Regions from separate parts of the Bacillus sp. WC2507 genome, predicted to be linked through region 3. Evidence: riboswitches for the same ligand, from Rfam matches in the RefSeq annotation. Region 3 holds a riboswitch; each other region holds the start of a gene.

Region 1 (10,691 bases), 3.6 Mb from region 3:
GCTTATTGCAGAAAATAATTTTTTACCAGATTATACAAAAATTGATAACTCTATTGCCGAGCGTGCGAAATTAATGTTTTTAAACTATCCAAATAATCCTACCGGTGCTACTGCATCAAAAGATTTCTTTGATGAGACCATTCATTTTGCAAATAAACATAATATATTAGTTGTTCACGATTTTGCTTACGGTGCTATTGGGTTTGATGGTCAAAAGCCCGTTAGTTTCTTACAAGCAGACGGTGCCAAAGATACAGGAATTGAAATTTACACTTTATCGAAAACTTTCAATATGGCTGGATGGCGTATTGCTTTTGCCGTAGGGAATGAAAGTGTCATTGAAACAATTAACTTATTACAAGATCATATGTATGTTAGTATTTTTGGTGCAGTTCAAGATGCTGCCCGTGAAGCACTTTTAAGTTCACAATCTTGCGTCGTAGATCTTGTAAATAGTTACGAATCTCGCAGAAATGCTCTTATTTCAGCTTGTCACTCAATTGGTTGGAATGTAGACATTCCAACAGGATCATTCTTTGCATGGCTTCCTGTACCAGAAGGATATACATCTGAGCAATTCTCTGATATTTTACTAGAAAAAGCACACGTTGCAGTTGCTCCTGGTGTTGGATTTGGTGAGCACGGCGAAGGCTATGTCCGCGTTGGTCTCTTGCATACAGAAGATAGATTACGAGAAGCCATTAATCGAATTGATAAATTAAATTTTTTCAAAAAATAATTGACAACATGAAAAATATCTGACAAAATTCAGTTATCTTAAAAATTTAAACATTTCTAAATACTTCTTATCAAGAGCAGGTGGAGGGACGAGCCCGACGAAGCCCGGCAACCGATCTACATAATTGTAGACACGGTGCTAATTCTCGCAGCATTACGCTGACAGATAAGGAGCTGGTTGTAAAAAAACCTCTCCTTAGCTGAGAGGTTTTTTTATTTAACTAGGAGGGTATAACAATGAGCGGAATTATAGCGACGTATTTAATCCATGATGATTCACATAACTTAGAAAAAAAGGCCGAGCAAATTGCACTCGGTTTAACAATTGGCTCTTGGACTCATTTGCCACACTTATTGCAAGAGCAACTAAAACAGCATAAAGGTAACGTCATCCATGTTGAGGAATTAGCTGAACAAGAACATACCAATTCGTATTTACGTAAAAAAGTAAAACGCGGGATTATTAAAATCGAATATCCGTTATTAAACTTCAGTCCAGACTTACCAGCAATTTTAACAACTACATTCGGAAAACTATCACTTGATGGCGAAGTGAAATTAATTGACTTAACTTTTTCAGACGAGTTAAAAAAACATTTTCCTGGTCCAAAGTTCGGCATAGATGGTATTCGAAACCTTTTACAAGTGCATGATCGTCCCCTTTTAATGAGTATTTTTAAAGGAATGATTGGACGAAATATTGGGTATTTAAAAACGCAATTACGCGATCAAGCAATTGGTGGTGTAGATATAGTAAAAGATGATGAAATATTATTTGAGAATACATTAACACCTCTTACGAAACGCATTGTATCTGGAAAAGAAGTTTTACGATCCGTATATGAAACATACGGACATAAAACGTTATATACCGTAAATTTAACAGGACGAACTTTTGATTTAAAAGAAAATGCGAAACGCGCAGTGCAAGCTGGGGCTGATATTCTATTATTTAACGTATTTGCTTACGGACTAGATGTACTACAATCACTTGCAGAAGATGATGAAATCCCAGTCCCTATTATGGCACACCCTGCTGTAAGTGGTGCTTACTCAGCATCAAAGTTATATGGAATTTCATCTCCATTATTACTCGGAAAGCTATTACGTTATGCTGGCGCTGACTTTTCATTATTCCCATCTCCATACGGAAGTGTTGCGTTAGAAAAAGAGGAAGTTCTTGCTATCTCAAAACATTTAACTGAAGACGATGCATTTTTCAAGAAGAGTTTTTCTGTTCCGTCTGCTGGTATTCACCCTGGTTTCGTTCCCTTTATTCTACGAGATTTCGGTAAAGATGTTGTTATTAATGCTGGCGGAGGAATACACGGACATCCAAATGGAGCACAGGGCGGCGGTAAAGCTTTCCGTACTGCAATTGATGCTACTTTGCAAAATAAACCACTCCATGAAGTAAATGACATAAATTTGCATAGTGCACTACAAATATGGGGAAATCCTTCTCATGGGGTGAAATTATGAGTATTCAAGTATTTTGTGATTTCGATGGAACGATTACAAATAATGATAACATTATGTCCATTATGGAAAAATTCGCACCACCAGAAGCCGAAGAAGTAAAGAATAGAATTTTATCACAAGAGCTGTCTATTCAAGAAGGTGTTTCTCAATTATTTCAATTAATACCTACTAATCTGCACGATGATATGATTCAGTTTTTAATAGAAACTGCTGAAATCCGTAGTGGTTTTCATGAATTTATACAATTTGTAAATGAAAAGAATATTTCTTTTTACGTTATATCAGGTGGAATGGATTTCTTCGTCTATCCACTCTTACAAGGACTCATTCCAAAAGAGCGAATTTACTGTAATGAAACAGATTTTTCAAGTGAATACATTACCGTTAAGTGGCCTCATCCTTGTGATCATCATTGTCAAAATCATTGCGGATTATGTAAATCATCACTAATCCGTAAATTAAGTGATACGAATGACTTCCATATTGTGATTGGAGATTCAATTACTGATTTACAAGCTGCGAAACAAGCGGATAAAGTGTTCGCTCGTGATTTCCTTATTAAAAAGTGTGAAGAAAATCATATTTCTTATACACCTTTTGAAACATTTCACGATGTTCAAGCTGCATTAAAACATTTGTTGGAGGTGAAATTATGAAACAACTGTTTCGTCAATGGTATGACTTAAGCGAGATAAAAAAAGAATTAACAACACGAAATTGGTTTCCAGCAACGAGTGGTAATATTTCTATAAAGGTTAGTCATGAACCACTTACTTTTCTCATTACAGCAAGTGGTAAAGATAAAACAAAAACTACTCCAGATGATTTTCTATTAGTAGATTATCTAGGGGTTCCCGTATTAGAGACTGAATTACGTCCTTCAGCAGAAACAATCTTGCATACACATATTTATAACAATACGAATGCCGGGTGCGTACTTCATGTTCATACAACTGATAACAATGTCATCACAAATTTATATGGTGATGTAGTCACCCTTCAAAATCAAGAAATTATTAAAGCTCTCGATATTTGGGAAGAAGATGCAACAATTCACATTCCTATTATTGAAAACCATGCCCATATCCCAACGCTTGGAGAAAACTTCCGAAAGCATATACAAGGTGACTCGGGAGCAGTATTAATCCGTAACCATGGTATTACCGTATGGGGACGAGATAGCTTTGATGCAAAGAAAAGATTAGAGGCTTACGAGTTTTTATTCCAATTTCATATAAAACTATTATCAATTCAAGGAGGCGTTTCTAATGGCGCAAATTCGTATTCATGAAATAAATACTCGCATTGAAAATGAGGTGGAAGTATCTAAATTTCTACAAGAGGAAGGCGTTTTATATGAGAAATGGAACATCTCTAAGCTTCCTACTCATTTAAATGAAAATTATTCGTTAACAGATGAAAACAAGGCTGAAATATTAGCTGTGTTTTCAAAAGAAATCGCTGATGTTTCAGCGCGCCGAGGTTATAAAGCACATGATGTCATTTCACTTTCTGATAGCACACCTAACCTTGATGAATTGTTAATTAATTTCCAAAAAGAACACCATCATACTGATGATGAAGTTCGCTTTATTGTTAGTGGGCATGGCATCTTTGCTATTGAAGGAAAAGATGGGAAGTTCTTTGACGTTGAACTTGAGCCAGGCGATCTCATATCTGTTCCTGAAAATGCAAGACATTATTTTACCTTGCAAGATGATCGCCAAGTTGTAGCTATTCGTATTTTTGTTACAACTGAAGGCTGGGTTCCAATCTATTAAGGTAGTTAGTTGAATAAAAGGACTTGGACCCCCTTTTCCAACCTTTTATTCACTCTACATATATACATCCTCCTATGGAACAGGCTTATTTCAAAAATGAAATAAGCCTGATTTTTTATTTTTCTCAAACGTATGAATCCATCCGTTCAAAAACAATCTTCTCCTTCTAGTTTTCAAGTGTATTTCTTAATACTTTTTGAACATTTATTGAACTTTTTTTGAATTTTTTCTGAAAATTCTGTTTTGTATATGATATACTACAATTAACTAAAAAGGAAAAGAATATCGCAAACAGAGGGGGATAATCATGAGTTTACTTATCGCACTTATACTGGGGGTTACGTGTGGAGCACTTCCTGTTATTCTAGGAGCTATTATGGAAGAGTTAGAAGTTGGTGTTTTAGGTTTTGTCGCATCTTGTGTAAGCGCTTTATTTTTTGGTTTGTTCGGTGCTATTCCTGTTTCAATTCTGTGTGCATTTTATATAGTACGCCATGCTCGTACAAAACAATTTGGTCCTAATCACATCGCGCAAGTTATTCCATTCCCAATTGAACGGTGCCGCCGGGCTTCTAGCTTATAATTATAAAAATTAAATATACCTAAATAAATAAAAGCCCTCAAATGAGGACTTTTATTTATTTTCTTCTAGAAATTGAAACAATTCTTGTAAATGTAGGACATCTTCATTATAGCTAACAGATACGTGACATATACCGTCAATCTCTGCTTGCATATAAAGATCAACTCCATCACGATCATATTTCAATGCCAAATAAAATTCCATTTCTTCTAGCATCTTTTTTGAAGTTCGAATGACGTAATGCCCTTTCTCATCTCGTCCATATTCGAATTTCGGTTCAAAATCATATTTTTGTTTAAAAGCTTCTTTTTGTTTTTCACTAATTTGTATACAAGTTGCTCGTTGTACAGCATCAATCATCTCATCAAATTTTTGAAGATCCATCTCAATTACCCCCTTATGTACTTTTTGTATAACACTTGTGTTCCGCTATTCTCTTCCCCATCTTTCATTAACTCTTCATACAATTCCTTCGCCAAACTTAAACCTGGTACTGGTAATTGCAATTTTTCAGCCTCATCTAAAGCAATCTTCATATCTTTCATAAAATGCTTTACATAAAACCCTGGTTCAAAATCTCCCTTCAACATTCGAGGAGCTAAATTACTCAATGACCAGCTACCTGCTGCCCCCGTTGAAATACTCTCTAATACTTTATCTGGGTCTAGTCCAGCTTTTTTTGCATAAGCAACAGCTTCACATACTCCAATCATATTAGAAGCAATCGCAATTTGATTGCACATTTTTGTATGTTGTCCACTTCCAGCTGGTCCTTGCAACTGAATATTTGTTCCTAGTTTTTCAAATAACGGTAAACATTTTTCATATATTTCTTTCTCGCCACCAACCATAATTGCGAGTCTTGCTTCTTTCGCACCAACGTCTCCTCCAGATACAGGCGCATCTAACGTATATACATTCTTACTTTTACCTGTTTCATTAATACGTTTTGCCAATGTTGGTGTAGATGTCGTGAAGTCAATTGCTATCGTGCCTTCATTTGCATTCTCCAAAATTCCATCTATCCCAAAGTACACTTCTTCTACATCATGTGGATATCCAACCATAGTCATTACAACATCAACTTGCTTCACTAACTCTTTCGGTGTATCACACCAATTCGCACCATCTTGTACTAAAGAATCTGTCTTCGTTTTCGTTCTATTATATACATATACTTTATGACCGTCTTGCATTAAATGACGCACCATACTTTTTCCCATTACACCAATACCGATGAAACCTATTGATACATTTTTACGTTCCATTTTCTCATCCCCTTTGTTCTAATAAATCACTTACCGTCTTTCGGAACTCTTTATTAAATTCATCATCCATACTATTTTTCACATTTGAAAATAAAATAACAAAAGTTCCTTTTTCTTTATTAAAATTATTGAAAGTGTTCCAACCAGATAGTACACCATGATTATGAAAATAATCCGGATATATATAAAAACTAAATGCATATTCTCGTTCTGCTGAAGGTGAAAACATCGCTTGTATACTTTGTTCAGAAAGAAGTTTCCCATTTATAATCGCTTCGTCTAACTTCTTCATATCGCCAACTGTCGTATACATCTCACCGCATCCGTATAACCAATCCATTAACAATTTTTGTGCAGGTTCAAGTACATTCTCTTTCTTTACATATCCTTTAGTAAAATGCTGATCTCCCTGAGCCATATTTCCCATACCAGATTCATGCATTTCTGCTTTAGCAAATATATTTTCTTTTATGTAATCTCCTAAAGGTTTTTTTGATATACTTTCTATAATATAAGCAAGCACCATATAATTATAATCTGTATATCTCCAACCTGATCCTGGTGGAAATTCTAATTTTTGACTTCCAATCCAATTTACTAAATTTTTACGGGAAGCCGCATTCACTTTACCTTTTCCACTTTCTGGTAAACCTGATGTGTGTGTTAACAAATGATATAAGGTGATATTTTTATCTACTGGAAAAGAGGGAATATATTTATTTACATTGTCTTGAATATTTAGCTTCCCTTGTTCCTGTAGCTGTAAAATAGATGTGGCCACGACTGTTTTCGTAATAGAACCGATACGATATTTTGTTTGAGGCGTGTTCTCTATCTTATTTCGAACGTCAGCATATCCATAGCCTTTATTCAATACAACATGCTCTTTATCTGTTACTAAAACTGTTCCATTAAATTGCTTTCCTATTAAATATTGATCTAATTTTTGAGATATACTAGCATAATCAATTTGTTGTTCTTCTTTTTCGTCTATATTCTCTTGTACTTCTGATTCAATAGTAGGATTCACTTTAGTTGTTAATACAGTGCTTTCCTTTATATTGGGATTATAGAGAAAATAGTATACTCCACCACAAAATACAGCAGACAGCGAAGCCATCGTCATTATTTTTTTTATCATGTTGTTCCTCCATAATTCCTTCGTTCAAAATCCCCCCCACACTCTATTATCAAACAATAAAAAAAAATCGCAACAATTTGTTGCGAAAAATCACTTTTTTTCTTTTCTATATACACACACTTGATTTTTCCCATTTTTTTTTGCTTCATATAATGCAATATCCGCTCGTTGCATTAATTCTTCTCTTGTAATCCCTTGTTCATATAACGCGACTCCAAAACTCGCTGTTAATTTCGAAATTCCTGAGAATTGCTTTGTTTCAATGAAAAATCGTAATGATTCCGCAACCTGAAATGCTTCTTTTTCTACTGTATTCGTTACTAATATAATAAATTCTTCTCCTCCCCACCTTGCAAATACATGTTGCTGCTCCACTTTAGATTTCATAAGCTCTGCAAGCTGAATTAATGCTAAGTCACCAAAATCATGACCATATGTGTCATTTACTGTTTTAAAATTATCTATATCAAATAAAATAAGTGCTATTTTTTCATCGTTACGCATTGCATTATCCCATTCTGCCTCTAGTATTTGTTGGAACTTCAAACGATTATAAATCTCTGTTAATGAATCTATCATAGCAAGCCTTTCTTGTTCTCGATAGATTTCATCTAATTCTGTAATCTCTGTACACTTCACAATAAATCTTGATAAATCTTCTGGCAGTGGTGTCGCACGCAATAAAAAAGTTGACACTTCCCCTTCATAATTGGACATCTTAATTCTTCTATCATAGGATAATGTATCATCTAACCATGTTATATCATGAGTTGTTGAATAGTATCCAGTTTCTCTAATCAAATGTTCAGCAAATACTAAATGTTGCTCACGATAGGTAAACAAATTTTCATATCCGAAAAACTCTAAAAAATTTGTATTACAATCAACAATCTCATCGTCTTCTACTATAAATAATAGGTCATTTTGAAAATCAAACATCGTTTGAAGTAGTTCTTGTTGCAAACCTACTTGCCTCACTAAAGAAAGTTGATACAAACTCTTATTCACTTCCTCTAACACCATTTGTGGAGTCACAGGGGCTATCACAATATTACGTATTCCTAACGTAAGTACCTCTGCAAACTCGCTTGTTATCTGTTGATCCCAAATTACAATAAATGTACTTTGTGGATTATACATATTCTTTATATATTTTATTTGAGAAACATCTGTTACATACATAATTACAATATGTGGTTTAGTCCTCTGAAACAATACTTCTCCTTCTTCAAAACTATTTGCTATAAACATACATTTTGGATGGATATTTTCTATCGTTTGCTGATGTGTGCATCCATTTTCTATATAAAGGACATTTAACTGAAGATCTTGTAATACATCTTGGAAAACCGTATTCTCTAATAAAAAATGTAGTATGTTCATCACTAGTCTTCACTCACTTCATATATCTTGTTCTACTGAATTCCTCACAAACATTTTATAAAAAACTGTTCTCTAAAAACTTTAATGAGTGAGGGATACATATTAACAAGCTAATTGAGAATGTTATCTTCGCTTTTTCACTCTATAAATTCCTTTTTTAGTGTATGATTATAGGAATTGTATCGTTTGTACGAATGCCCTAGATTCCTCTTTAAAACTTGACAATTAAAATAAAGATATTATATTCTTAAATTCGACAACTTACAAAATGTAAGTAGAATATATTACATTTATTTTTTCATAATTTGATATGTAATTTGGAGGATAAATAATGACAAACGACAACTTTTTTAATGTGCTATATGAACGCACATCTACACGTGCATTCAACCCAGAGAAAGAAATTTCATCTACAGAGTTACACGAGATTTTAAAGGGCGCTGCTCAAGCACCTTCTGCTTGGAACTTACAGCACTGGAAATTCCTTGTATTCCAAGGTGAAGATGTACAAAAACGATTACATCCAATTGCTTATAACCAGCAACAAATTCTTGATGCTTCTGCTGTAGTCGCTATTTTAGGTGATTTAGAAGCTTATAAAAACGTTGAACCAGTTTATGGTCCAATTGTAGAACAAGGATTTATGAAAGAAGAAGCGAAAGAGCGCTTAGCTAAAAATATTGAGTCTGCATATGCTCGTGAGCAATTCCCAAGAGATGCAGCCTTTTCAAATGCATCATTAGCAGCAATGCAACTTATGCTTGCAGCTAAAGCAACTGGCTGGGATACTTGTGCGATTGGTGGTTTCAACCCACAAGCACTTACAGAAGAATTCAATGTTTCATCTCGCTACGTACCAATTATGCTTATTACAATTGGTGAATCAACTTTAAAAGGCCATCCTGCACCACGAATGAGCGTAGAACAAGTGAGTGAATGGGCAAAATAATAAAGTGAAACTTTAATCAGTAGGGATTCTTCATCCCCCACTGATTATTAGCTCACACCGATCGGGTTTTTACGGAATAAAAAGAAACGAAGGTAATTTCATTACCTTCGTTTCTTTTTATTCTGTCACACATCCGTAATATTACAATGTATTATTCGACATCTATATATAAAGAAACAGTAAATTCCATGCTATTTCCACACATAGAAATGGCGTTTCATGTCGAATTTTGTTAAAGTATAGAAATATAACCGTGTGTTTTTGTTACAATTATGATACAATGATAACAAATAGATAACAAGAGAGGGATTTTCATTGAGTTCATACGGAAGCTTTATTGCACTTTTATGTTACATAGTAACTGTACTGCTTCTATATTTTATTGGCGATGCTGCAAACATTTCAGTATTACAATTTCCAAAAGAAGAAGCATTCCAATTAGAATCAGAAAAACATACTGCACGATCCATCGTACCACTACTCTTAGCTCTTCCTGTATATATCATCGTTTTATATAAAAGCAAAAAGGTGTAAAGGCTACCTAGTTCATTCATTTCGGTGGTCTTTACATTTTTTTGTGATATTTCCCCTATTTTAAACATCATTCCGTACTAAACACCCAGCTAGTCTTTTAAAATGAGAAAATCCCCTAGAAAAAATTCCACTCTCTGTCCAGTCACTCACTACCGAACTTACATAGATTATAAGTGTGAAGGGGGTGATGAGGATTATGTTTGGATCATTTGGATGCTGTGATAACTTTAGAGACTGTCATCATCGTGAAAGAGAGTGTGACCATCGCGAACATCGCGAGAAAGAGAGAGAAGAAGTTAGACCACAACGAACTGCTGTATGTAACGTACTTGCTAACATTTCAGTTGGAACAGAGCTTTCTCTTTTAAGCATTAGAGGTAACGGCACATTCAATAATGTAATTTTTGAAGGTTTCGCTAACGGTGTTGCTCTTTTCTCTGCTTTAGCTCGTAATAACGATAACAAAGATAACAATAAAGACGATAAGAACAATCAAAATCGAAATACTTTTACTGGTATTTTACGTGTATGCCCAACTGATATCGTTGCTATCGCTATCTAATTCTGTTCCTTATCCTCTATAGTAAGAAAATAAGATTTACTTTTCTCATAGAAAAAACCTGAGACCGATTTCAAATCGACTCAGGTTTTTTTATTGATTATATGCTTTTAACTAGTTCAACAACTTCTTCCGCAGTTGACATCATTAATGCTTTTTCTGCTAATGTTTCCATTTCTGCTTTTGACAACTTGCTTAGCTGTGTTCTTGCAGGAAGAATAGATGTTGCACTCATACTGAACTCATCTAAACCTAATCCTAATAATAATGGGA
Region 2 (10,691 bases), 5.2 Mb from region 3:
AAATAGTGAACCATCGGTAAATCATGCGCGATAAATAAATATGTATAGCCTTGTTCCTTTTGAATCTTTTGCAGCAAGTGCACAATTTGGATTTGAAGTGAAACATCTAATGCTGAAATTGGTTCATCCAGAATCAATACTTCTGGCTCACATAATAAAGCTCTTGCAATAGCAATACGTTGACGTTGCCCTCCGCTAAATTCATGCGGGTAACGATCAATATATCGTCTATCTAACCCAACACGCTCTAGCGCATCACCCGCGACTTTATCTTTCAATCCTTTATCGCCTAAACCAAATGAAATATAGCCTTCTGTTACGCTATCGCGTACTTTCCAGCGCGGATTTAATGCCGCTGTGGAATCTTGAAAAATGAACTGCACTTTCTGTAAGAAATCACGCTTATGAGCTGCCTTCAACTTGTGAACAACTTGACCGTTATAATCAATTTCACCAGACGTTGGTTTCTCGATCCCAGCTATAAGCTTACCGAGTGTTGTTTTTCCAGAACCGCTTTCTCCAATAATGCCAAGCGTTGTTCCTTTCGGGATAGAAAGAGATATATCTTTTAAAGCTGTGATTTCTTTGTTTTTACTTCCATACGTTTTCTTTACTTGCTTTACCGTAATTAAATCTGTCGTCATGAAGCATTCACCTTCTCTTTTGATTTCGCTTGGTTATGCTCTAGAACATGCTGCCAACAATGAGAACTATGCTCCTCAGAATATGTTGTTCTCTCTGGGAAGCGATGAATGCATTCTTTTATTGCTACTGGGCAACGATTAACAAAGGGACAACCAAAGCTATTTAATGTTTCAATGGAAGGTGTCGTTCCTTCTATTGCACGTAATACTTTTTCTGAATCATCCATATTCGGAATTGCTTGTAATAAGCTTTTCGTATATGGATGTTTAGGAGAACCTATTACTTCCTGTATCGTCCCTTTTTCAACAACACGTCCACCGTACATAACTACCACCCGGTCAGCTACTTCACGTACAAGCGCCAAGTCGTGTGTGATTAATAAAATGCTCGTATTTTGTTTTTCTTTCCGCTCTTTTAATAATCCCATAATTTGTTTTTGAATCGTTACATCTAACGCTGTTGTTGGCTCGTCTGCAATAACAAGCTTTGGATGACAAGCAAACGCAATTGCTAAACAAATACGTTGCCTCATACCGCCACTTAATTGATGTGGGTACTGTTCAAAACGTTTCTCTGCTTCATGTATTCCTAAATCATTTAATAGGTTAATTGCAATTTTTTTTGCCTCTTTTTTCGATTTCTTTTCGTGTTGCAAAATCACTTCTGTAATTTGCCTTCCCACCTTCATCGTCGGATTTAAAGATGAAAGCGGATCTTGAAAGATAAAGGAAATATCTTTCCCGCGAATTTGATTCCATTCTGATTCTTGTAAATTCGTTAATTCCTTTGATTGGAAAGATACATTTCCACCATCGATACGAATGGATTCTTGATTTAAGCCGATAATAGATTGCGCTGTAACGCTTTTTCCTGAACCACTCTCCCCTACCAATGCCACTATTTCACCTTTGTTAATAGAAAAGGAAACATGTTTCACAATCGCTTGCTTACTATTCTCTTTTTCAACGGCTAACGTTACGTTTTCTAAAGATAAGAGCTGTCCCATGTTTTTTCTCCTTTCGATTCCGTTTTACGATTTTCGGATCAATTGCATCTTGCAAACCATCACCAATAGCATTAAATGCGAACATGATGAGTGCAATCATGATTGCCGGGAAGAATAGCTGCCACCACTCTCCGCTTAGTAATGTCCCAAGTGCATCGTTCGTCATCGTTCCCCAACTCGCTGCTGGCGATTGCACTCCAAGGCCAATAAAGCTTAAAAATGATTCTGAGAAAATAGCTGCTGGAATTGTAAATGACAAATTCACGATAATAATGCCTGTTAAGTTTGGAATTAAATGTCCATATATAATTTTCATATGCGATGTACCTAATCGCTCTGCTGCAATAACAAACTCTCTTTGTTTTAAAGACAAGACTTGAGCTCGAATGAGACGAGCCATTCCAATCCACCCTGTTAATGCAAGGGCGATAATGATGGTAAAAAGACCTGGTTTCATAACGATTAATAGTAAAATAACAATTAATAAATATGGGATACCATATAATACTTCAATCCCTCTTATAATCCACTCATCAATTAACGTTCCAAGGCGATTGCGCCCTCTCACATATCCACTAAATCCACCGATCAGTACACCTAGCCCTATATCAAGAGCTGCTGCTACCAATCCAACTGTTAGCGAAATTTTCCCGCCAGCCCATGTACGTGCCCATATGTCTCTACCTAAATCATCTGTTCCGAACCAATGTTCACTACTAGGCGGTAAGTTTGTTGCCTCTTTTACTTGCTCACTCGCAGTAAATGGCGTTAAACTTTCACCAATAAGAGAGAATACAATAATTAGTAATAACGTCACTGACCCTAAAACTGCGATTGGATTCGATACAAACTTACGAAGTACTTCCTTTTTTCGGCTAATCGTTTGCTGCTCTTTATTTATCGTTAATTCTTTTTTCTCTTCATTCGTTAATAACTGTTTATTAATTTCATAAGCTCCCATTTAAATATCCCCCCTCCTTACGTAATAGAACGAATGCGCGGATCAACAATACGATGAATGATATCTGTAATAAAAATACATACAATCAATAGCGCACTATAGAAAATGGTTGTTCCCATAATTACCGGATAATCTCGATTAAAAATACTATCTACGAAATATTTTCCTAAACCAGGAATGGAAAATATTTTTTCAATAACGAAAGTCCCTGTTAAAAGCCCAGCCATTAACGGTCCAACAAATGTAAGTACTGGAACAATTGCATTCCGAAGAGCGTGTCTTATAATAATCTTCTTAATTGGTATACCTTTCGCTCTTGCTAGCTTAATATAATCACTCTGCAAAACTTCGATCATATTAGAACGAACAAACCTTGTAATAACCGCGATTGGCCCTAACGCTAATGCAAAGGATGGCAACACCGTATGCTCGAATGTGCCCCAAGACGCTACTGGTAAGAGCTCAAATTGAATAGCGAATACTTGTATAAATAGTGGTGCTAAAATAAAACTTGGAATAGATATGCCGAGAATCGCAAGTAAACTCACACCATAATCAATTACTCTCCCGTGATAGAGAGCAGCAAATGTACCTGCTGCAATTCCGACTAATAATGAAATAACAAGTGCTTGTAAACCAATAATCGCTGATGGACCAAATCCTGTCGTTATAATTTCTGATACGCCTTGCCCCGTCGATTGAACGGATTCACCAAAATCAAAATGAACTACGCCGTCTAGATACGCAACATATTGATTCCATAACGGTTCATCAAGATGATACTTTGCTCTCATATTTTGTATCACTTCTTCAGGAAAGATTTTCGCATCCGATGAAAATGGATCGCCTGGAATAATATGCATAATTAGAAATGTCACTGTCGTAATAACCCATAGTGTGAATACCATAACCGATAATTTTTTAATTACATACACTTCAATAACCCCCTAAACACATAAATTTACTTAGTTTTATTAACGTATTTTCCCCATTACTCCCTTTTCTCTTTTTAGAATACAAAAAGCCTTGATCTTAAAAAAATAAGATCAAGGCTTAATAAACAAAGGCCCATCACTTATCTTTCAAGACTTGCTTGCTGGAATTAGCACGGTGTTCCTGTTATAGAACCCGCTGCTGAGGTGTCATAGGGCCAGTCCCTCTACCTCTCTGGATAAGTAAATTGCTATATTATTATTTGGTTCAAATTGTATATTTCGAATTATAATTCTGAAAAAATGAAAAGTCAATCAAATTAGATATATTTAGAAAAATCAGTTTTCTGCGATGCTAGTTATTGAAATTACAATCTTTCGCTTATAATAAAAAGAAATTGTATTAAAGGAGTTATAAAATGGATTCCTTACTTCTTGCTACTATAGGATTACCATTAACCATCGTTATACTTGTCATCATCGGCTTCTATAAACTCTTTATTCAAAAGAAACGTATCACTTCTTTTTATAACTCCATTCGATAATATTACCGGACAAACAATTTCTGAATTTCACGAAGAACAGAAGGTATTAGTATCCGAGGATGAAGACGGAGATGGTAAGAAGAAAAAATAACCTTGCATGCGCAAGGTTATTTTTTCGTTTCTGCTTGAAAACGTTTATAGTATGTCGATGCTGTTGCAAAATTAATTTCTATATCACGAATCAACGATGAATCTTCTTCTTTAGCTAACTTCTGTAATTTTTTCATCGCTTGTTCTGATTCATTCAAGAAACCAACATATACCTCATGTTCTTTCTCTTTCGACTTTGGAACACGAATTTCTTTACGTATATGATCAATATCTTCTAACATGCTCGTCGTTACCTTTTGCACGTCTTCTTTATATGTAGCATTCGTTATTTCCTTACCGCCCTTTTCTTTTGCCACTTCAAATAACTGCAGTGCTTTATTAATTTCTTTATTTATTTTTATATCGTATTTTTCATGTACTGCAAGGTATTCTTTTATCTCTTCTTTTTGTTCAGTAGATTGCTCTACCTTTTCTTTCGGTTCTTTCGTATCTTTATTTCCATTACACCCTGCTAGAAGGAGCATACTTCCCATTACAGCAATACCCAAAACCTTCTTCATCTCTTCTTCTCCTTTTATCTACAGCTATTACTCATTATAGTTTATTTTATCTCCACTTGTTATTATACCGAGAACACCCTACTTTTTACACTTAAGACGATATCTTAATATACACACCAACATTTTTGTCACAGTATCGTCACTTTATCAATTTAGCCAAGAAGACTCCTTCCTCAAGGATCGTGAAGGACGTAGCCCAGCGAGTAGGTGGGAGATGAATTGGCTTCGAACAAGAGATGACAGGAAGTCATCTTAATCGTTCGACATATGTAAAGTATTACCAGGAAATTTGTAATAATCACTTCACTATCAATCGAATGTATGTTTGGTATATAATAGACATATATCGAAATGGAGGTGAAACGAAGGATGATTAATAAAGCGTATAAATTTCGTATCTATCCAAATAAAGCACAAGCGATCCTGATTAATAAAACGATTGGTTGTTCTCGTTTTGTATTCAATCACTTCCTATCTCTATGGGATAATGCATACAAAGAAACAGGAAAGGGTTTGACATATGGTACATGCTCTGCCAAACTTCCTGCCATGAAGAAAGAGTTTGTTTGGCTAAAAGAAGTGGATAGTATTGCTATTCAATCGTCTGTTCGCAACCTTGCGGATGCTTACACACGCTTTTTTAAAAAACAAAACAGTGCCCCGCGTTTCAAATCTAAAAAGAACAACGTACAATCTTATACCACAAAACAAACAAATGAAAACATTGTTGTTGTGGGAAACAAAATGAAATTGCCGAAACTAGGTCTTGTTCGATTTGCCAAAAGTCGTGAAGTAAAGGGACGTATTTTAAATGCTACGGTTAGACGGAACCCTTCTGGTAAATACTTTGTGTCCTTGTTAGTTGAAACAGAAGTGCAAGAACTTCCGAAAACACATTCTTATATTGGAATGGATGTAGGGTTAAAAGATTTCGCCATTTTGTCAGATGGAACAACCTATAAAAACCCTAAATTTTTTCGCTCATTGGAAGAGAAGTTGGCAAAAGCACAGCGTGTTCTTTCTAGAAGAATGAAAGGATCTTCTCGCTGGAATAAACAACGAGTAAGGGTAGCTAGAATTCATGAATACATAGCTAATGCTAGAAAAGATTACTTGGACAAAATCTCAACTGAAATCATCAAAAACCACGATGTTATCGGTATAGAAGATTTACAAGTATCGAATATGTTAAAAAATCATAAGTTAGCAAAAGCGATTAGTGAAGTATCTTGGTCACAATTTAGAACGTTGCTAGAATACAAGGCAAAATGGTATGGAAAACAAGTCATTCCGGTATCCAAAACATTTGCTTCAAGCCAATTATGTTCTTGTTGTGGGTATCAAAATAAAGACGTTAAGAATCTAAATCTTCGTGAATGGGATTGTCCTGAGTGCAATAGTCATCACGACAGAGATATTAACGCAAGTATCAATCTTAAAAATGAAGCTTTAAGGCTTCTAACCGTAGGAACTACGGGGATAGCCTAATGAATTAGAAGCCACTAGGCTTCTGTACTTAGGAATCTCCCACTTCAAACAGTCCGTAAGGACGTTAAGTGGTGAGTAGTTCAAGCAAATAACTTTTGCATCACCTTACGAAACTGTATGCGTTATTTCAAAAAATGAAAAAAGAGCTGATTCAAAAAATATTTGAATCAGCTCTTTTTTATTAAGCCTCTAAATTTTGTCTTTGTTGCAGTTCAAACTGCTTCTCACTTCTTCTGGCCATAAATAGATAACATAATACAGCACCAATTTCACAAAGCGCTATAACAACTCCCATCGGTAATGCGGTGTTGCTTCCACCAATACCTACTAGCGGTGCAACAAGTGCTCCTGAAATAAACTGTAATAAGCCTAATAAAGCTGATGCTGTTCCTGCAGCTTGTTTCTGATTTCTCATCGCTAATGAGAACCCAGTTGTTGATACAACCCCCACGCTTGACACGACAAGGAATAAGGAACATAAAACACCAATTAAACCTATTCCTAGTACGATTGTTAATAGTAAAGATAAACCACCAACAGCTGCAATAATAATACCGGAAACAAATAATGTCTTCTCATTCACTTTCCCCGCTAAACGGCCCGTAACCTGACTAGCAATAATAATACCGATACCATTAATCGCAAAGAATAAGCTAAATTGCTGTGGTGATGCTCCGTATATGTTCTGCAACACAAATGGTGATCCCGAAATGTACGCAAACATTGCCGCCGTTACTAACCCTTGTGACAATGCATATCCCATAAACAGACGATCCTTTAACAGTTTTCCGTACGTCGCCAATGTCCCTGACAAACCACCTGTTTCTCTTTCTTCAGGAGGTAATGTTTCACGTAATACGAAAGTAGCTGATATTAACATAAATACACTAATTGCTCCAAGAACGATGAAGACACCGCGCCATGTTGTGAACTGTAGTAATTGTCCCCCAATAATCGGTGCCAAAATAGGCGCTGCTCCGTTTACTAACATGAGCAGCGAGAAAAACTTCGTCATTTCAGAACCTGAATACATATCACGTACCATTGCACGTGATATAACAATCCCTGCTGATCCTGAAGCTCCTTGTAAGAAGCGTAATAATACTAAACTCCAAATAGATGGCGCAATAGCGCAAAGTAAAGAAGAAGCAACATAAATAATAAGAGCAATAATAAGAGGTTTGCGTCTTCCGTAAATATCACTAATTGAACCGACAAACAACTGTCCTACTGATAGCCCAAGCAAACAAGCTGTCAATGTAAGCTGCGCAAGGGATGCACCCGTTTGTAAATCATCTGTTAATTTCGGTAACGAAGGCAAATACATATCAATAGATAATGGCCCGATCGCCGTAAGTGTCCCTAGTACAAGAATCATCCATAACCTGTTCATCTTTACAGGTTTATATATTTCGTGATTAACTTCATTCACTTTTTCAATTCACCCTTTCCGATACATACTAAATCGTAACAATTATAGTTACAACATAAACATACGTCAAGTATAGTGCATTTTCCTGTTTTATACTGTAAAAAAAAGCGATAGAATTTCTATCGCTTTACTTTTTCAAATTACTATTTGTAAATTTAGATACAGATGCCATTGTTTCTCCTGTGTCTAAATATGTGATTTGGATTGGATCCCCTACTTCTGTAAACATTGCATATGGGAATTTCTTCGCTGGTACCATAAATACTTTTTGCTCATTTTCTAATAGTACGTACACAATCGTATTTTCACTTGATTTTTCTTTATATACACGTTGTACAGTACCTTCTTTTTGTGCTTCTTTACCACTTGAAGTCGGTCTAAATGAATCTCCACTTCCACTCAACGCATTTTTATAATTCTCAAGCGCTTCTTTTTGTGTCGAACCTGTTGCAAATATTTTCGCATTAGAAGCATAGATAACCGTGTGAGCACGTACTAATCCTCCGTCATCAATAACAGGTACAATCCAAGAAGGTTTACCATACACGTTATAAATAACCGGCATCGTTCCGTGCCATTTCTCTCTCTTAAAGGAATTATCCACTACTTCCGAAGCAGCTGAACCATCCATAATTCCCTTTACTTCTTTTCCGTTATAGTAATACAACTTACCTGTACGCGCATCGATAAGCGAGTAACCTAACGCAGAATCTACTCCTTCTTTCGGAGAGGTGAAATCAGTAAAGTAATATAGCGTTCCATCCTTACCGAAGATTGGTGTAACTCCTTCTTTCGTTCCCCACTCAGTCGGAATCTTCATATCCGTTTGCGAGAATTTTGTATTCCAAAATCCATGAATATATTTACCAAAATACGTATTTAATGTAGATGCGGTCTCGTGATTTAACACACCATCAACAAATTTAGGCGCTTTTCCTTTATCGTATCTTTTCACTTCACCTGTTTGTGCATCTACTACTACAACACCCTCTACCTCAAATCCAGATCTTCCTGAAATAAATTCACCATACGTCATTGTATAATACGGTTTCCCTTGATCATCAACTTCGAATTTAGGCTTCCCTTTAAAAATTAAATCCGGTTCTGCTTTTCGAACGACACGTTCTAATTTATTACCAAAAAACATGCTCGGCACATATTTCATTTTATAACCGAGGTGCAGCTTCGCTTCCGCATCAGGATTCGTACCTGACATCGTTACATACCCTGGAATTGTCTCAGCCTTACGTGCTTTAAAAAATCCTGAAACTTCAATCGGTGCTACATATAAAGCCTCACCATTTACCATTTGTGGTGTTAATTCTCCCAGCTCAAAATAAGCTACTTTCGGAATATCCCCAAATACTTTTTTCATCTTATTCTCCGCTGTCTTTGGCGGCACTGTAAACGGCTGATCATTTTCAGTAAATGGCTCTGAAATATCTTTCTCTACTTTAACAACAGAATCATACTTCGTTTGCGTGATTACTATATCGTGTAAATAACCAAAATAACCGTAACTTGCGAGTAAAACAAACATTAGAAGTCCTTTTAATGTCCCTTCTAATTTCCCTATCTTCTCTTGTGAAAATAAAACAAGCCCAATTAAAATTGCTACTGCAACAGAATAATGAGTAAGAATCGAATCTGCTCGATCATCAATTAGCCAAAGATATTCATAGATTGCAATACCTATCCAAAATAAAATAGGAATAACTAAAATAGATGATTTCTTACCCCTTACAACCTTCCCAGCCTCTTTCTTATCCACTGCTTGCAGTTTACTACCGCTTCTTGTCCATGGAATTAAAAACAAAGTGAGAATAGCTAAAATTAAAAATTTCATCAAAGGCAATGTCCCCTTTTCTTTTGTTTTCCCCTTTAGTATAACAAATAAAGGGTATACAGGTAAAAATGGGAATGTTTATATTTTTTTACTACTTAATACAACTCCGCTCACTACATATAAGATAGATGCAATATAAAAAATGGTACCAATCGTAAAGAAATCTACTAAATATCCCGTTGCAATAATTGCTACTGCTCCTCCAATCGATGTCCACACATGATATTTTCCAATCTCATAACCAGCATTTTCTTGCACAACTTTTCGTGCTAACGATGTCTTCTCCGTATTACGCTGCACAGCCCCTAAAATACCCATTAGAATTTGAAGAATGTATACATGCCAGACTTCCGTGGCGATCGGAAAACAAAGCATTAATATCGCCATGGACCAAGCATATATAATTAATAATTTTTGATCGCCTACTCGATCAGACATCTTTCCTACTAACGGATATACAAGTGCTGAAGTTAAAGCAAATAAGCCATACGCCCAACCAAACTGTGAGAAACTATTTCCAACGTTCCGAAGCAATAATATATAAAAGGGAAATACCATACTTCCCGCCATCATAATGATACTTTGTGAGGCTACAAATCTTCTATATGTCATTTCGTATACTCCCTATAAAATAAATTCACAAATCTCTCTTCTGGATCTACTTCCTTCTTCTTCTGAAGAAATTCTTCTATACGAGGATATGCTTTCTTTAGCTGTTCTTTCGTTGGGTAAGAATAATACGGTAAATAATAACTACCATTATGCTTTAAAGTAACATCGATCATCTTCCGAATGACACCTTCTGTTTTCTTTATCTCTCTCTCAGAGCGTCCCTGATTAATTAAAAGAACTAGTGCAAACATATCATCTTTCGCATAGGATAAAACTGCATTTTCATTCTTTTCCACGTAACGAATCGTAATGTTGAGCAAATTCAGCTCTTCTTTAGTTAATGTGTTACGTAAATCATCTATGTATTTTGTGAAAGAATCTAAGGGCACAAAGTATTCTTGTAACACTTCTGTCCTATTCGGATTTTCATATTCCATAAAAGCACTATCTGACCTCATAACATTATTTCGCGTCTCATACTTTCCATCTGTACGTTCAAAATAATTTCTTTGTATATCCCAAAACGTATTCTTTCCCCATTCGCTATAACGCGATAACCCAAGCAAAAATTTCGGTGCAGCTATAATATTTTCTTCCTTTAATTCACTGTACT
Region 3 (10,691 bases):
ACATGGACGAATTGAGTTTTCAAGTCATTATTTTATTAATTGCATTCGGATTTTTAGCAGCTTTTATTGATTCAGTTGTTGGCGGTGGAGGATTAATTTCGCTTCCAGCACTTATGTTTGTTGGTTTACCACCAGCTTCGGCAATTGCAACGAATAAATTAGCTGCAACGATGGGGACGTTTACGAGTGCGATTTATTTTATTCGATCGGGAAAGGTCGATTTTAAAATTGTAGGAAAGTTAATCCCGTTAACTGTTATAGGAGCAGTCGCAGGTGCTTTAGTAGTAAAGTTTATTCCGCCGGATATTTTACGTCCGTTAGTACTTGTAATGTTGGTGTTTATTGCCATTTATATTATTGCGAAAAAGGATTGGGGAAGTGTATCTACCTATAAGAAGATGACGAAAAGAAAAACATTAATATTTTTCTTTGTTATTTTAATGATAGGGTTTTACGATGGATTTTTTGGACCAGGGACAGGATCCTTTTTAATTTTTGCATTTTTATTAATTGGTTTGGATTTTATTCAAGCGGCAGCATCTGGAAAACTTTTGAACTTTGTTAGTAATATCGTATCTTTAATTACTTTTTTATTTTTAGACGTAATTCATTTTGAATACGGTATTATTATGGGATTATCGATGATTTTGGGCGCTTATTTTGGATCGAAGTTTGCAGTTCAAAAAGGTGTTGGATATGTAAGGACTTTATTTTTATTAGTAACTATTTTATTAATCGGAAAAAACATTTTGGAATATACTCATATTTTTTAGAGTTATACGTATGTATAACTCTATTTTTTTATTATATTTTAAAAATTAATTAATTTTTAAAATATAAGTCTAGGAATATTTGAATAAATCTAAATTATCGTGTAGAATAATGTTGTAAAATGTAAACGTTTTTCTAAGGGGAGGCTAAAAAGAATGGTAGTAGCATACAAACATGAGCCATTTACAGATTTTTCAGTAGAGGCTAACAAATTAGCGTTTGAAGAAGGTTTAAAGAAAGTAGAATCTTATCTTGGACAAGACTATCCATTAATTATTGGGGGAGAAAAGATCACTACAGAAGACAAAATTGTTTCTGTAAACCCTGCAAATAAAGAGGAACTTGTTGGTCGCGTTTCAAAAGCAAGCCGTGAGTTAGCTGAAAAAGCAATGCAAGTAGCGGATGAAACATTCCAAACTTGGAGAAAGTCAAAACCAGAAATGCGTGCAGACATTTTATTCCGTGCTGCAGCAATCGTTCGTCGCAGAAAACATGAATTCTCTGCTATTCTTGTAAAAGAAGCAGGTAAACCATGGAATGAGGCAGATGCTGATACAGCAGAAGCAATCGACTTTATGGAATATTATGGTCGTCAAATGTTAAAATTAAAAGACGGAATTCCAGTAGAAAGCCGTCCAATTGAATATAATCGTTTCTCTTACATTCCACTAGGAGTAGGTGTTATCATTTCTCCTTGGAACTTCCCATTCGCAATTATGGCAGGTATGACAACAGCTGCTTTAGTTTCTGGTAACACAGTATTACTAAAACCAGCTAGTACAACTCCTGTAGTAGCAGCGAAATTCATGGAAGTATTAGAAGAAGCTGGCTTACCAGCTGGCGTAGTAAACTTCGTTCCAGGTAATGGTTCTGAAGTTGGTGACTACTTAGTAGATCACCCTCGTACACGTTTCGTGAGCTTCACTGGATCTCGTGATGTAGGTATCCGTATTTATGAGCGTGCAGCGAAAGTAAACCCAGGACAAATTTGGTTAAAACGCGTTATCGCTGAAATGGGTGGTAAAGATACAATCGTTGTTGATAAAGAAGCAGATCTTGAATTAGCAGCTAAATCTATCGTTGCATCAGCATTCGGATTCTCAGGACAAAAATGTTCTGCATGTTCTCGTGCAGTAATCCATGAAGATGTATACGATCACGTATTAAATCGTGCGGTTGAATTAACGAAAGAATTAACAGTAGCTAACCCAGCTGTATTAGGTACAAACATGGGTCCTGTTAATGACCAAGCTGCATTCGATAAAGTAATGAGCTATGTTGCAATTGGTAAAGAAGAAGGTAGAATCTTAACAGGTGGCGAAGGAGACGATTCTAAAGGCTGGTTCATCCAACCAACAATCGTTGCTGACGTTGCAGAAGATGCTCGCTTAATGAAAGAAGAAATCTTTGGACCAGTAGTAGCATTCTGTAAAGCAAAAGACTTTGATCATGCACTTGCAATTGCAAACAATACAGAATACGGTTTAACAGGTGCTGTTGTTACTAACAACCGTGACCATATTGAAAAAGCACGTGAAGAATTCCATGTGGGTAACTTATACTTCAACCGTGGATGTACTGGTGCAATCGTAGGTTACCAACCATTCGGTGGCTTTAACATGTCTGGTACAGACTCTAAAGCTGGTGGCCCTGATTACTTAGCACTTCACATGCAAGCAAAAACTACTTCTGAAACTTTATAAGAAATAGTAGAAGAGATCTTCGCAGTCTGCGAAGATCTCTTTTTTTTGAAAAAATTTCTATATGTGGTTTAAAGCATGAATGGGTCTACAAATTAATTATATATATTGTCTATTTTATATACGCTTTTTCATTTTCCACTAAGCTAAAATAAAATTAATAAACAATAAATTCTCTAAAGAACTAAAAACCAACCATAGATTGTCCAAAAAATTTTAATACCAATAGGCTTTACTCTATTGAGATTGTGAAGTTTCCTGCTTAAACTAACGGGGCAGATTAGTTGAATAAAATCATATTCGGATTAAGATAGATATAAGTAGAAAAACTAATAAATAAGGTTTACTTCAGTAAAATAAGGTATATTATATTTGTTGAATAGATTCTCTTTAAAGACAAGAAAAGTAGGTGAACAAAGTGGGAAAATATCAATTGGATTACAAAAGTCAGGTAGCTGTGGCAAAGTTTCATGAAAAACAGACGCCTGCCAAATTTGATAAAAAGCAGCAAATTGAAAAATTGCGTGCAGAGTATTTGAAAAAGAAGCAAAAATAAACAGATAAATAATATGTTACGTTTTTGATTACGTTTTCCCTGATTTTTTGTATATGGTGTAAACAAACACAAGAAAATAGGTAAGTTATTCATCGTTCAAATATATATAAATTAGTAGTTTTTATTCCATTGCTACACATAACTCTGTTTTTGATTAAACGTTATTTTAAAGATACAACAAAACCAACGAATAATAGAGCTTATATCGAAAAGTAAATGGCCATTGAAAATATAGGATTTATTTTTCAATGGCCATTTATGGTTATATATTTAACGTTTTGGACAATGTATGCTTTAACTTACCCTATAATAGGGGAAGCTAATTCATTTGAACCGAAAGTGATTTCCATATATTACTATTCGGTGATTAGAACTAGCTAAACCCTATTAATATCAGGATAAACATGTAAATAGAAACAAATCAACGAGAAAAGTTGACTTATTAGTCACATTTTTTAGTATTCATTTTAAGGATTTCCTGTATAATACAATTTGAAAGAAAATCTATGGTTTGACAAGAAACACTCTTTTCGGTTTTGCTCACTGAAGGGAGTGTTTTTTTGTAGCCAAAAACTCCTCTGTACTCATTACATTTGCATATACTCCATTTAAACTAGCTAAAATTGTGTTATGAATATAAACGGCTGGTATAGTAGCACTCTTAAAGGAAAGATCTTTTGTAGCACAAGCATCATGTATAACGGTACATGGAAAGCCGAAATCAAAAGCAGCCCTTACAGTAGCATCAATACACATATGAGTCATCATCCCGCATATGACGACGTGCTCAATGTCTAAACGTTGTAATTGTTCTAGAAGATCGGTTTCGCGAAAACTATTTGGATAATGTTTGAGTATAACGGTTTCTTCTCTAAGTGGGCGTACGCTTTCATGAATATGTACACCCTCTGTATTTGGTAGGAAAAAAGTAGCGTCATCTTTTATTGCTACATGTTGGATATGAAAAATAGGTTCGTTTTTCGTTCTAAAGAATTGTAGCAGCTGGCTAGCATATTCGCTTGCTTCTACTGGATTACGCAATTCCATCTTTCCATTCGGAAAATAATCATTTTGAATATCAACGAGTAAAAGAGCTGTTTTCATATATTTATCTTCCTCCGATTTCATATTCAAATAATGGTATTCAATGTATAGAGAGGATTCTCCTTTTAAAAAATATGAAGGAGGAGAATTTTACATAACTTTAAAAATTACTATTTGTATTGTGATTTTTTATTTAAAAATTTTAATAGAGAAATAATTAATATTTTTCTAAAAAATGTATTGACTCTTATTATTCTGAGTTCTATAATGAGAATTAATTAAACGACAATTAAATCGATACATTCTTATCCAGAGAGGTGGAGGGACTGGCCCTACGATACCTCAGCAACGGTTTTTTTAATACCGTGCTAACTCCAGCAAGCCTTATAAAAGGCTTGGAAGATGAGAAGATGTGAACGAGTACATATAAGTGCTCTCCTTCTTATCTTTATGGTTGATAAGAAGGAGAGCACTTTTTATTTTACCTCGAAAGCTCTACTTCAAGTTTTTACAGCATATAGGAGGGGAAAAAATGATTTCTTTTAACAATGTAAGTAAAGTATATGAATCAGGTGGGCAATCTGTTCATGCGGTGGAGGATGTAACGTTATCAGTTGAGAAGGGCGAAATTTTCGGCATTATCGGTTTTAGTGGCGCTGGAAAGAGTACGTTATTACGCCTAGTAAATATGTTAGAGAGACCAACGGCAGGAACGATTTCAATAGATGATAAAGATATTACATCCTTATCGACGAAAGAATTACGGAAGCTAAGACAAAGAATCGGGATGATTTTTCAAAGTTTTAATTTATTTAATTCAAGAACAGTGTTTGGGAATATTGCTTATCCATTAAAATTAGCGAAAGTACCAAAGAATGAGATAAAAGAAAGAGTAAATGAACTGCTGAAGTTTGTAGGATTAGAAGATAAAGCAAACTATTATCCAGAGCAACTATCAGGCGGACAAAAGCAGCGTGTTGGTATTGCAAGAGCACTTGCAACATCGCCAGACATTCTTATATGTGATGAGGCAACATCAGCTTTAGATCCAGAAACAACGACAGAAATTTTGAACTTATTAAAGAAAGTAAATCGAGAATACAATGTAACAATTCTTCTTATTACACATGAAATGCATGTTGTGAAAGAAATTTGTCACCGTGTAGCTGTAATGGAGAAGGGAAAGGTTATTGAAGAAGGAAAACTGTTTGACGTTTTCACACAACCAAAAACAAAGACAACTCAAAACTTTGTACGCTCTATTATTAATGATCATTTACCGGAAAGTGTTCTAGGGAAAATTCAAAATGGTGGACAGATTTATCGCTTAACATTTACTGGTGAAGAGACAGGGCAGCCAGTACTATCATATATCGCGAAAAACTATAACGTCGATGTAAACGTACTGTACGGAAATATTATTGAACTTCAAAATGTGCTATTTGGAAATCTACTTGTGGAACTGCAAGGTGAGCAGAAAGAAATTCAAAAAGCATTACAACATCTAAGACTGCAAGTGCAGCTGAAGGAGGTAGAAGCTCATGCGAGTTGATTGGAGTATATTTTGGCCACGCATAGTAGATGCGACGGGGGATACCCTCTTAATGGTAATTGTAACCCTTATATTTGCTACAATTCTTGGTATACCTCTAGGTTTACTGTTATATGTAACGAGAAAAGGAAACTTTTTAGAAAATAAATGGGTCTTTTCTATTCTTAATATCATTATTAATACAATTCGCCCGGTTCCATTCATCATCTTCTTAGTAGCTTTAAGCCCACTAACAAGAAGCGTTATTGGAACGACGATTGGAACAGCAGCAGCAATTTTCCCAATGACGTTAGTCGCTTCGATTGGTATTGCGAGAATGGTTGAAACAAATCTTGTTTCTGTTCCGAAGGGGGTAATTGAAGCAGCACAAGCAATGGGAGCTTCACCAATTAGAATTGTTTTTGAAATTCTTGTGCCAGAAGCGTTAGCGCCATTGATCTTAGGGGTTACATTTATGACAGTTGGTTTAATTGAATTTTCTGCAGTTGCTGGGCTTGTCGGTGGTGGCGGTCTTGGTGACTTAGCGATGACATATGGTTATCAACGTTTTGATACATCAGTTATGTTCGTAACGGTCGTTTTACTTATTATTCTCGTACAGGTAGCTCAAAACTTAGGAAACTACTTTGCGAAAGTCTTTTTACGCAGATCATAAAAAGGAAGAGGGGAAAAGAAAATGAAGAAAATTTTAGCATTTGCATTATCAGCAATCGTAGGGATTTCAGCATTAAGCGGCTGCTCAAGTGGGGACACGGGGGCAGGAGCAAAAGAGAAAACAGTTCGCATTGGTGTAACTGGAACGGATGGAAACGCTTGGGAAATTGTAAAGGAAAAAGCTGAAAAAGAAGGAATTAAAGTTAAACTGGTTGAGTTCTCTGATTACACAACGCCAAATAAAGCGTTAGCTGATGGAGATATTGAACTAAACTCATTCCAGCACGTTGCTTTCTTAGAGCAATTTAAAAAAGAGCATAAGTTAGATATTACAGCTGTTGGTACAACGCAAATTGCACCAATGGGCTTATACTCTGAAAAATATAAGAAGGCAAATGAAATTCCAGATGGTTCAGAAATTGCGATTCCAAATGATCCAACGAACCAAGCTCGTGCATTAAAACTTCTTGATGCAGCTGGATTATTAAAGCTTAAGAAAGACTTTGGCTTATTTGGAGACCCAAGCGGCATTGCTGAAAATCCGAAGAAGTTAAAAATTACACCGGTTATCGCACAGCAAACACCTCGTGTATTAAAAGATGTAGCAGCTTCAGTTATTAATAACGGTGTTGCTGGTCAAGCTGGATTAGATCCAGCGAAGGATCCAATTTTCTTAGAAGATCCAAAGAATGAAAATGCGAAGCCATATATTAACATTTTTGCAGCTCGTACAAAAGATAAAGATGATCCAACACTGAAAAAAGTAATTGAACTATATCATTCAAAAGAAGTAACAGATGCAATTAAGAAAGAAACAAATGATGGTTCCATTTCAGTAGATCTTTCACTTGATGAGCTTGAAAAAATCGTAAAATAATTAGTGGGTTTAACGATTAACAGTAGGAACCCCTCCGCTGTTAGCTCGTTCAACATATAATCTACTTAACAAACAAAACCCTAATTCTGTACCTTCCAATTCTGTATAACGTAGAATCCAATGTTTGTTAAGTAGAGTAATGGACCAGGAGTTTTCCTGGTCTTTTTTTATTACTAAAAGTAGCTAGCGAGTAGTAAGATAATCCAAATTATAATGGGGTAAGAAAATAAGCTGAAAATAAGTGTAATTACGAATTGCTTGTTATGAATTAAGTATTTTTGGGATAAAAAAAAGAAAATAGAAAAAATAGCAATGAAAACAGCTGATATTACGCCAGGATTATAGGAACGATAAATAAAAAACAAAATAATATGTTGAACAGAGTTGAAGAAGATAGCCCCTTGTATAAAAATAATCCAGTATATAGAAGACAAGAAGTTCAGTTGATATAGAAAGACGATAAGTAAAACAAAGAGAGTTAATACAGAAATTGCAATGAAAAATTGTTGACTAGTTATAAAAGTAATCGAAAATTGATTAGCAAGATATCGTGGCATCTGGAAAGATTCTTCAAGGTTATGAATGAAAAATAAAAAGGGAATAATCCAAAGCATAATAGTGGAATGTTTTTTCAACAACTTACATCACTCCAATATGGAGATAGAAAGCCTAGAAAGGCTCTCTATCCAGAGATGTTCATTCAATTATGATACTTTTTAAATTATCTTCGTGATGCTCTTGTTCTTTCGGATAAGTAGCTAGCTCCTCTTGCAAAATATTTAGTATTTGCTTAGCTGATTGTTGGATTGGGGTAGGTAACTCTTCTAATATATTCATACCGACTTTTATTTTTGTACGAATTACCTTTCTTAGTAGTTCCTCATGCATGTACTACACCTCCAAACCGAATATTTAGTACATCTTCTTCGAACTTAGCTCCTTGAATAGAAAGGTGTGTTAACGTTTTTGGTAATGTGATGTTCCGTTTCACAGAACCTGAACGAATGATAAGTTCATCACCTTTTTGATTTAATGAAAGTTCACTTTTGTTTGAGAAGGGAATGGAGAGAACGAAAATATACTCATCACCATCTTTTTTTACATATTGAGTGCGCCCGTTAAATTTCACTTCGGTAGGAGAAGAATCTGATTTAAATAAAGTGTCTCCTACACGCTCTAACATGGACAAACCGACAACTTCTTGTTCAAACATAGGAGCTTCGTAAATAGGAAGCGGCTGAAAACTATCTTGAATTAATGTTTTATATTTTTTTTGAGTATCTTTCCATGCTTGAAAATAAGGATCAGTGACAGTGTTAGGAATGACGCGGTTAATCATAATGGCATCTACGTTATAATCGTATAAATTTAAATAAGTAAAGCTTCGCTGAGCTTCTTTAATGACCATTTTTTCGGGATTTACAACGATGCGGATACTTGTTATTTCTCGATTTGATAAAATATCTCTCATTTCTCCGAGCTGTTCAAGTGTATTTGTTAATTCGTCCATAATATCATCGGTTGGAAGAGGAACACCAAGAAGTGGTTGAGCTACAGGGCGAACAACTTTTAAAACTTTTCTTTTAATAGGAAATAATTTTTCCATCCACCAGCCGAGCATGTCTGGAAAGCTGAGCATTGCTAAAGTTTCTCCTGTTGGAGCGCAATCAATGATGATAACATCATATGTGTTTTGTTTATAATAATCGAGTACGCGAAGTAAGCTAATTAAATCTTCCATACCAGGAAACATTGTTAATTCTTCTGTTGTAATATCATCAGCTGCTTTGGAAGTGAAGAGTAGTGTAATATATTTCTGTAATTTCCCCCAGCCTTTTTCCATCTCATAAATCGTATTAATTTCTTGTGCCCACAAGTTTTCACGAATTTCTAATGGCTCAGAAGATAGCTTTATACCAAATGAATCTCCTAAACTATGAGCAGGATCTGTACTCATTACTAATGTTTTTAATCCTTGTTTTGCACTTTGAAATGCTGTTGCTGCTGAAATGCTAGTTTTTCCTACGCCGCCTTTACCTGTATACAAAATAATTCTCATCATTATATCCCCTTTGTTTCGGATGTCGAATATTACGAGTTACGAAATATTTTCTTGAATAAAAACCCTATTAGGGTTTTTATTCAATCGGAATGTTTTTCATTTTAGGTGTAGAAACCTTTTCTTCTGTTTTTTGCTGTGACGTAGCAATGTGATTCATGATCTTTTGGAAGATTTGTAGTAAGAATGTTTTTTCTTCTTCTGATAATGCTTCTGTCACTAAGCTAAAGTAATGGGCTGCATTTTGTTTTACTTCTTGAACGAGCATTATACCGCTTTCCGTTAAACGAATTAATACAATGCGTCGGTCGTTTTCATCACGGTACCGTTCAATATACCCCTTTTTTACAAGGCGATTTACAACGCCCGTCGTTGTACTCATCGGTATATCAAGAAGTTCAGCAATTTTTGTCATTGTAATATCTGTATTTCGCTCCATCCAAAGTAAACAAAATACTTCTGTTTTAGAAAGTGTTAAATCTAGGCTTACCCATTCCTCAGGATAGAAAAATTTCTTGGCGTTATCTAGCAGTAAGTCTAAAAAATGTTCATATTGCAACAATTAATTCCACTCCCGTATATTTCGAGGTTCGTAATATTTGTTTTTAGTTTATGTGGAATTGAAAAAAATGTCAATCATTTTGATTGTTTTTTCAGATAAGCCAGAAAACTATATGTGGAATAATGTTTTTTATGATAGTTTTATAAATCGAAAAATAGAATTTACATAAAAATCCATCATGATAAATATATTTATCTATAAAATGAATGTACAGATAAAGAGGGGGAGGACGATGAGAAGACGAAATACGCAAGCGTTCACGTTTTTAGCATGGACTTCATTTGTTTGTGCGCTTTCTGGAATGTTAATAGGGATATATACATTAGATGCAACGCTTAGTGTAAAAGGGTACTATTTATTAGGCACATTATTTTTAACGATGTCTTGTTTTGTATTACAAAAAACAATTCGTGATAATGAAGAAGATAACGAGAGATTTCCGAAAAATAAACCGGTAGATAAGGAGTAAATTGTAAAGAAAGGCAATTGCCTTTCTTTTTTTATGTAAAAATGCCGTAAGTGCCGTGTGTTGACTTGCTTGAAGTACTGAAAATTTGGTATCATCAATAGTATTGTAGATTGAACGATATATTATGGAGGTGGCCTAGCCGTGTCAAGAATTTCCGTTGAGAATGTAAAGCACGTAGCACATTTAGCACGTCTTGCAATTACTGATCAAGAAGCAGAAAAATTTCAAAAACAACTAGATGCAATTGTTACATTTGCAGAACAGTTAAATGAATTAGATACAACTGATGTAAAACCAACAACTCATGTATTAACTATGAAAAATGTTATGCGTGAAGATGTACCAGAAAAAGGTTTACCAGTAGAAGACGTATTAAAAAATGCACCGGATCACAAAGATAATCAAATCCGTGTTCCAGCAGTATTAGAATAGAGGAGGGGAATTTCG

What was found. Region 3 has a riboswitch for S-adenosylmethionine ahead of ACUN28_RS27700 (methionine ABC transporter ATP-binding protein). Riboswitches for the same ligand answer to the same signal wherever they lie in the genome.
Region 1: linked by a shared signal. The riboswitch ahead of mtnW (2,3-diketo-5-methylthiopentyl-1-phosphate enolase) and the one ahead of ACUN28_RS27700 (methionine ABC transporter ATP-binding protein) in region 3 are both predicted to bind S-adenosylmethionine.
Region 2: linked by a shared signal. The riboswitch ahead of ACUN28_RS00570 (ABC transporter permease) and the one ahead of ACUN28_RS27700 (methionine ABC transporter ATP-binding protein) in region 3 are both predicted to bind S-adenosylmethionine.

What each region holds. Positions count from the first base shown of each region.
Region 1 covers NZ_JBQXPN010000001.1:1,650,034-1,660,724, reverse strand. The annotation lists gene ACUN28_RS08980 (pyridoxal phosphate-dependent aminotransferase) at 1-739, shown strand, start outside; SAM riboswitch class I at 804-911, shown strand; gene mtnW (2,3-diketo-5-methylthiopentyl-1-phosphate enolase) at 976-2,220, shown strand; gene mtnX (2-hydroxy-3-keto-5-methylthiopentenyl-1-phosphate phosphatase) at 2,217-2,876, shown strand; gene ACUN28_RS08965 (methylthioribulose 1-phosphate dehydratase) at 2,873-3,511, shown strand; gene ACUN28_RS08960 (1,2-dihydroxy-3-keto-5-methylthiopentene dioxygenase) at 3,489-4,001, shown strand; gene ACUN28_RS08955 (hypothetical protein) at 4,309-4,584, shown strand; gene ACUN28_RS08950 (DUF3909 family protein) at 4,636-4,968, opposite strand; gene ACUN28_RS08945 (NAD(P)-dependent oxidoreductase) at 4,974-5,852, opposite strand; gene ACUN28_RS08940 (serine hydrolase domain-containing protein) at 5,857-6,993, opposite strand; gene ACUN28_RS08935 (GGDEF domain-containing protein) at 7,084-8,376, opposite strand; gene ACUN28_RS08930 (nitroreductase family protein) at 8,708-9,325, shown strand; gene ACUN28_RS08925 (hypothetical protein) at 9,641-9,859, shown strand; gene ACUN28_RS08920 (DUF3915 family protein) at 10,056-10,421, shown strand; gene ptsP (phosphoenolpyruvate--protein phosphotransferase) at 10,519-10,691, opposite strand, start outside.
Region 2 covers NZ_JBQXPN010000001.1:95,918-106,608, forward strand. The annotation lists gene ACUN28_RS00555 (ABC transporter ATP-binding protein) at 1-644, opposite strand, end outside; gene ACUN28_RS00560 (ABC transporter ATP-binding protein) at 641-1,651, opposite strand; gene ACUN28_RS00565 (ABC transporter permease) at 1,608-2,612, opposite strand; gene ACUN28_RS00570 (ABC transporter permease) at 2,630-3,547, opposite strand; SAM riboswitch class I at 3,685-3,790, opposite strand; partial or broken gene ACUN28_RS00575 (DUF3951 domain-containing protein) at 3,964-4,180, shown strand; gene ACUN28_RS00580 (lipoprotein) at 4,197-4,700, opposite strand; gene tnpB (IS200/IS605 family element RNA-guided endonuclease TnpB) at 5,070-6,188, shown strand; gene ACUN28_RS00590 (multidrug effflux MFS transporter) at 6,370-7,629, opposite strand; gene ACUN28_RS00595 (DUF3981 domain-containing protein) at 7,748-9,466, opposite strand; gene ACUN28_RS00600 (MFS transporter) at 9,545-10,078, opposite strand; gene ACUN28_RS00605 (FAD-binding oxidoreductase) at 10,075-10,691, opposite strand, start outside.
Region 3 covers NZ_JBQXPN010000001.1:5,277,667-5,288,357, reverse strand. The annotation lists gene ACUN28_RS27720 (TSUP family transporter) at 3-773, shown strand; gene pruA (L-glutamate gamma-semialdehyde dehydrogenase) at 927-2,474, shown strand; gene ACUN28_RS27710 (hypothetical protein) at 2,890-3,027, shown strand; gene ACUN28_RS27705 (cysteine hydrolase family protein) at 3,568-4,131, opposite strand; SAM riboswitch class I at 4,374-4,480, shown strand; gene ACUN28_RS27700 (methionine ABC transporter ATP-binding protein) at 4,604-5,623, shown strand; gene ACUN28_RS27695 (methionine ABC transporter permease) at 5,613-6,278, shown strand; gene ACUN28_RS27690 (MetQ/NlpA family ABC transporter substrate-binding protein) at 6,300-7,154, shown strand; gene ACUN28_RS27685 (HXXEE domain-containing protein) at 7,328-7,792, opposite strand; gene ACUN28_RS27680 (DUF3926 domain-containing protein) at 7,851-8,042, opposite strand; gene ACUN28_RS27675 (ArsA family ATPase) at 8,035-9,216, opposite strand; gene ACUN28_RS27670 (MarR family winged helix-turn-helix transcriptional regulator) at 9,293-9,775, opposite strand; gene ACUN28_RS27665 (YiaA/YiaB family inner membrane protein) at 10,008-10,244, shown strand; gene gatC (Asp-tRNA(Asn)/Glu-tRNA(Gln) amidotransferase subunit GatC) at 10,386-10,676, shown strand.